2 regions of the Mucilaginibacter sp. NFX135 genome follow, and region 2 is predicted to be linked to the other one. Evidence: riboswitches for the same ligand, from Rfam matches in the RefSeq annotation. Region 2 holds a riboswitch; the other holds the start of a gene.
The links. A riboswitch is a leader RNA that binds a small molecule or an ion and turns the genes downstream of it on or off. The one in region 2 is predicted to bind cobalamin.

Region 1: it holds a riboswitch for cobalamin, as region 2 does, so the genes downstream of both, metE (5-methyltetrahydropteroyltriglutamate--homocysteine S-methyltransferase) here and ACNURT_RS15435 (TonB-dependent receptor plug domain-containing protein) in region 2, are expected to answer to the same signal.

What each region holds. Positions count from the first base shown of each region.
Region 1 is NZ_CP183412.1:2,300,783-2,304,204, reverse strand. It holds gene metE (5-methyltetrahydropteroyltriglutamate--homocysteine S-methyltransferase) at 1-1,286, opposite strand, end outside; cobalamin riboswitch at 1,452-1,655, opposite strand; gene ACNURT_RS09950 (2Fe-2S iron-sulfur cluster-binding protein) at 1,813-2,094, shown strand; gene ACNURT_RS09945 (winged helix-turn-helix transcriptional regulator) at 2,221-2,400, shown strand; gene ACNURT_RS09940 (hypothetical protein) at 2,449-2,571, shown strand; gene katG (catalase/peroxidase HPI) at 2,732-3,422, shown strand, end outside.
Region 2 is NZ_CP183412.1:3,669,934-3,673,355, reverse strand. It holds gene ACNURT_RS15445 (SRPBCC family protein) at 1-263, opposite strand, end outside; gene ACNURT_RS15440 (serine hydrolase) at 329-1,588, opposite strand; cobalamin riboswitch at 1,636-1,833, shown strand; gene ACNURT_RS15435 (TonB-dependent receptor plug domain-containing protein) at 1,953-3,422, shown strand, end outside.

The DNA of each region.
Region 1 (3,422 bases), 1.4 Mb from region 2:
AAACGCTGCTGTTGTATTTTTTGGCGATCACTGAACGGACTGTCCCGGCGTGCGTCGGCATCAGTGATAGCGGCTGTGCGTTGTTTAACCTCCTGCTTATGGATCAGTTTTGACAGGTTACGACTGCTGATAGCCTGAATATTGGCCTGCAGCATATCGTTATTACCTTCGATGATCTGAGCCAGCTCGTTCACCTCGTTCAGCTTCTGTTTGGCAAAGGCCATCCAATTTTTGATTTCGGTGTTGATGGTGGTTTCCAGGTCGAGGTCAAACGGGGTATGCAGCAGGGAGCAGCTTGGCGCTACCATCACCCTGTCTTTACCCAATACCGTAATAGCTTTTTTAATGTGCGATATGGATTTGATGTAATCGTTTTTCCAGATATTGCGGCCGTCAATCACACCTAATGACAGGCTCAGTTTTTCGGGAAGCAGGGTAAGTACTTCGTCCAGTTGCTGCGGGGCGCGCACCAGGTCGATATGCAACGCACTTACCGGCAGGTTTACCGCCAGCTGGGTATTATCTTTCAGGCTTTCAAAATAAGTAGTAAGCAATATTTTAATACCCGGAGTATTTTTGCTGATCTCGGCGTAGGCATACGCAAAAGCTTCTTTTTCCTGCTGAGTCAAATCAAGGGCAAGGAAAGGCTCATCCAGCTGTACCCAAACCGCGCCGTATTCTTTCAGGCGTTTCAATACTTCGATATAAACCGGTACCAGTTTTTTGATCAGGTCGATCTTGTTAAAACCCGCCTGTTTCTCTTTACCCAGTAACAGGTAACTTACCGGACCGATCAGCACCGGCTTGGGTGTGGTACCGGTATGTTGTTTGGCAAGCGTAAATTCATCAAATACCTTTTCAGAAAACAACCTGAACTGCTGGTTCTGTACAAACTCGGGTACAATGTAGTGGTAATTGGTATCAAACCATTTGGTCATTTCCATGGCGGTTACATCCAGGCCGTCTTTTTGATAACCGCGGGCCATGGCAAAATACAGGTCGATCTCGGCATTGGCCTTGTTCTGGGTTAAAACCGGGGTATAACGCTCTGGGATAACACCCAGCATGAGCGAAGTATCCAATACCTGGTCATAAAAGCTAAAATCGTTACAGGGAATAAGGTCGATACCGGCATCAACCTGGGTTTGCCAATGACTAATACGTAGTTTACGGGCAACGGCAAACAGCTCATCACGGGTGGATTGACCGGCCCAGTATACTTCACTGGCCTTTTTGAGTTCACGGAGGGCACCTACACGAGGATACCCGAGATTGTTTTTGAGCATACGCATAAAACTTTTTTGGTTAAACATTAAATGGAATTAATGCTCCTTACGGTTTTCGGTATGCTTTCGGGAAATGGTAATAAAAGGCAAAAGCACAGCCCACAGGCGATGATTGCCCATAGTGCTATTCTTTTTCTTTGACTACTGCTTCAAAACGCGAAAGCATTGTCTTTTATACAGTGGGGCAAGTATCCTGGCTTGTAACATTGCTGCCATCCTTCTCAACCGCCGGCTGGCGGTCAATGGACCTGGTAAAGGGCATCAATTTTTTATAGTTACTTACAGTTGCGCGACAGCCCGTGATTTGCACACGGTTCCTTATTAATCCCTGCCCGGTAAAGGCAGGAAACCACACTGCTGAAAAAAAGTAAAGAACTTTATTACAACAAATATAGGCTTTAATGCAACAGCTTGTTAAGATGCAATAGGAAATTGCCATAGGATAAGTTTTGGATGGGAGTAAAATTTGCATCAATTAGGTTAAATCACAAAATAGTTTTTCTTTTGAATAGTCATTTTCCCAAAGATGCCGGTAACAGAAAACACTATCCGATTCAAAGTAGCCTACCAGGGTCACATTACCGAGGTACAGACCTACCCTAACCAGTACTATAGCTTGATGACACTGATCTCCGATCAGCTGGCCATCCCTGGTTTTGGTTTATGCTGTGGCATGGGCAGCTGCGGCACCTGCCTGGTGCAGATCAGCAACGGCTATCATCATGGCGTTAAAAACGTACTGGCCTGCGCCGTAAGCGTTAATGATGAACTGGCCAACGCCCTTGTTACCATAGCAGGTGTGTTTTAAAGAATTTATCTAAGCTATAAAGAAGTTTGTCGTCCTGAGTATAAGAAAACAAAAAAGCAAGCCATCCTGGCGTGCCTTTCTTTCTACGTGTCTCATCGGGATAATTCTTACGCCGTTCGCTTAAAATTGCTGTCCTTTGATGTTGTTGATAAATATTCCGAAGATGTGTATCCAAAGAAAACCGAATACCGGCTTACCGATCTTGGTAAAAGCATCCTCCCCATTTTATCCCAAATTGATAAATGGGGAACAGAGCACTCAGCATTCGTAAAAGAAAAGCTTCAGGAATTAGATGAGGTACAATAATAATTATACTAAGAAACCAACATCCGCATAACCCGAACAGACGAATTTATGGCCTGCCGTAATAATAAATTACCGGCAAACATGGTTAACGCGCTGAAACAAGTACATGCCCGTTTGTTACAATACCGGGAACGGTTCTCAAAAGGTTGGGAATTGGTTGTTACCTTATGAACGATCATAGGTAAGTAGGTGTTTAGCAAGGTACTGTCCTCATAGATTTTACCTATTGATTATAGAATTAATCGATTGTGATTGTTGACTTCAATATCCTAATTTTATCATCGTCAGGAATACCTCTTGAAATTAAATCCGATACCATAAACTTATAAAAATGGAAAACGAATCAAATGACATCAGTAAATGCCCCTTTCATAATGGCAGCATGAAGAATAATGTTGGTGGCGGCGGCACCAGGAACCATAATTGGTGGCCCAATCAGTTAAAACTGAATATCCTCCGTCAGCACTCTTCGTTATCAAACCCCATGGGTGAAGACTTTAATTATGCCGAAGCCTTTAAAAGCCTCGACCTGGAAGCAGTGAAAAAAGACCTTCATGCCCTGATGACCGACTCTCAGGATTGGTGGCCGGCAGATTTTGGTCATTACGGTGGTTTGTTTATCCGTATGGCATGGCACAGTGCCGGAACCTATCGCGTAGGCGACGGGCGTGGAGGCGCTGGCGCTGGTCTGCAGCGTTTTGCACCATTGAACAGCTGGCCCGATAATGTGAGCCTGGATAAAGCCCGCAGGTTGCTTTGGCCTATCAAACAAAAATATGGCCGCAAAATTTCATGGGCCGATCTGTTGATCCTGACTGGCAATATAGCGCTGGAATCAATGGGCTTTAAAACTTTTGGCTTTGCCGGTGGTCGTGAAGACGCATGGGAGGCAGATGAATCAGTATACTGGGGTGCCGAAACTACCTGGCTGGGCGGCGACCTGCGCTATGCACATGGTTCTCCTGGCGTACAGGAAGGTCATGGCGTGTTGGTGACAGACGAGGATGCCGATGGCGATGTCC
Region 2 (3,422 bases):
ATATTAACCGGGTTGGTTGAAAGCTTGCCTATGCGTTTATACAATTCGCAATGACCGGTAATTCCACGACTTAGCAAATAACCACCAGCTCCCAATTTAACAATACTGCTTAACGGACTGGAGAATAGATTTTTAAAGCCAGATAAACCCAATTTTACACCGCCGATGATAGATGTGTATCTTTCAGGCCATTTCAGGTTTACACGGTCATCTCCATAAAGCACAGGGAAATTATCGGTATATTTTACAATTGTAGTTGCCATAGTATTGTTTAAATGATTGTAGAATTTAAACAGTATACCCTAAGCTAAGTTTTTTTTAAATGAAGTTATTTTACCGGAGCGTAATTAAATTTAAATTGAGTTAAATCAGGTTGATACTTTTTGGGCCTTTTCAATTCATACTGATATATAACACGACCCAGGTTTTTTAAAAATGGCAGGCAAACCGTAGTGTATTCATATTTATTATCGTTGTAAACCCCATCCTCATTTGATTGTACCACCGCGGTGAGTAAAAACTCTACATTATTTTTAAAATCAACAATGTAGGCGTTATCAATATCATACCCATAGCTGTCACCTACTTTATTAAATATCCTGATGTTAGGCTCAATTACAGCGGTACTGTCGCCACCATAATATAAAAACTTGCAGTATGCCGGGAAATATTCTGGCCGATTGTAGGTTGGTTTTGTATTTTCGGTAGGGAATGTACTCATGTAACGGTATATAAAAGCGTAATCAGCAAAAGTAAGGTTGTACCGCTGATCTGCTGGAAATGTCAGTGGGAAAAGTAATCTTTTTAAAACCTGTTGCTGGTCGGCAATGGAGTATACATTTTTTTCACTTAGGTTAAAAGGCTTATTAACCAGGCGGTCACTACTATCGAGATAGGCCTTACCCATAATCATATTATCCAGGTGCATGGGGTAATTCAAGCTATCATATAGCGCATTTTTATGATAAACTACTTTGTTTCCGTTGTAAAAAGTGATAGGGTTAGTGTGCCGGGTGTTTTCTCCGGCATCGCCTACAGAAAGGCGGCCTACAATACGGGTATGATACAATTGGTATTTTTTTAATTTACGATTGATCTCTTCGCGGCCAACAAATTCATATAGGCGATTGAAAGCGTCATTATCACTCACCAGTAATATTTTTTTGATATAATTCTCTATGCTGGGCAATCCATTTGCTGATGAAGTATCGATTTTTACCCTGGTTTGTTTGGTAAAGGCGCTGTCGGTGATAATGACTGATCTTGGGGTTAATCCTTTAATGTGCAGTTCATGCAGTTTTTCGAGCGCGAAAATGGCAGTTGGCAGTTTAACTGTGCTTGCAGGATAAAAATAATGTTGAGCATTCAGGCGGTAACTATATGATTTAAAATGGGGTATGTTGTTTTTATCCCGATCGATCTGTGTATACAATATTTGCACCTCATTTTGGGTAGGATGGTTCAGTATTCCACTAAATAGCTCCGGGTGACCCTGTAAAAGCCCTTTTAAAAAAATGGTATCAGGTTGCTGGGCAAGGCAAGGTGTAACAGTGATTATGAATAACAGAAGCGTAGCGTACAATTTCATTATTATAAATATACAGATTGTTACTTTGTAGTTGTTAATACTTATCCTACTTTTGTTGCGCTTTAGGTTTCTTAATAAAAGAATTAAAAGGGAATACGGTGATGAATCCGTAACTGTCCCGCAGCTGTAAGCTCTTTAACCATTGCCCATTCTAATTGTCACTGTCCTTGAAATGAAAAAGGGGCGGGAAGGCAGGGCAACTTGGGGAGTAAGTCAGAATACCTGCCCAGGCACTTATATTATTCATAGCTTTCGGGGATTGAAGCTTGAATGTGAAATCCCTTTGTCGTGGTTTCTGTTCAAACTTTGTGTCGCCCTATTGCATAGTTGTTGCGAAGGAAAAATGCCAAGAAATACATGTGATTTGAAAATTAGCTTTCAACTTTTATTAGTTGTACTGACTGGTTTTTTATTGGCTTTACCTAATAGGGTATTAGCCCAGGCTGATACTTCCAAAAAACTGAAAGAGGTGAATGTAAACAGTTTTATCATACCTCAAATACAAACCATTACACCATCTCAGCAGATATCAGCAAATGATTTTGTGCGTTACAGCGCATTTAATATTGCCGATGCCATCCGGAACTTTAGTGGTGTTATTTTGAAAGATTATGGTGGCATCGGCGGTTTAAAAACAGTTTCTGTACGAGGGTTGAGCGCCAATCATACAGCAGTTTTATACGATGGGATCCAGATCAACGATGCTGAAAATGGCCAGATTGACCTGAGTAAGCTAAATTTGAACAATGTGCAGCAAATTATATTATACAATGGTCAGCCAACTACTATTTGTATGCCGGCGCGTTCATTTGCTTCCGCAAGCATCCTTGCGATAAAAACTGTACAACCTTCTTTAAGTGCAAATAAAACGTATCAGTTTACTGCTGGTATAAAAACAGGTTCTTTCGGCTTGGTAAATCCGTATTTACAGTGGCAGCAACGAATCAATGAGCGTTGGTCGTTTATTATGAACGGTTATCTTGAAAATGCTAACGGACGTTATAAATATAATGCCGTGGGGGGCGGCGGCGATTCCGTGCGTACACGTAACAATGGAGATATTAGCGCTCAGCAAGTAGACGGAGCTTTGTATTGGGCCAAAAGCGATAGTAATAAATTCAATTTGCATATTAATTATTATAATTCCGACCGCGGACTTCCAGGTGCGGTGATCCTCTATAATGCATCAATTTCAAGAAGCCGGCTCTGGAACCGTGATTTTTTTACACAGGCTGGTTATGAGCATATTTGGAGCGATGGCTTTCATTTATTGTTAAATACTAAAGTATCTCAAGGCCAGCTCCACTATCTTGATCCTGATTTTTTAAATGAAGCAGGAAAATTGGATCAGCACTTCAGACAACGGGAGTTTTACCAATCTGCTGCGCTGGCTTATCATCTTACATCTAACTGGGAGATTTCTTATGCTTTGGATTTCGCGGTTAATAACATCAATGCCGATCTTCCAAGTTTTTCGTATCCCACAAGGCTTACTTTTCTAAATGTATTAGCCTCTAACATCACCTTGGGGAAATTGAGCTTGCAGGGAAGTTTATTGAATAGTAATATCTCCGAAACAGTGAAAAACGGTCGCCCGGCACCTAAACGAAATATTTATTCGCCTACGCTAATGGCTACTTTGCGGCCTTTTCAGAGCCCTAATTTTCAGTTGCGGGTTTATTATAAATCTATATTTCGTAACCCAACCTTTAATGACCTGTACTATGGTGGGGTCGGGAATCCAAACTTAAAGCCTGAATTTACCAAACAGTTTGACGCGGGCGCAACGTACGGTAAAGCTTTGAATGGCTTTTTAAGCTATATAACCCTTACC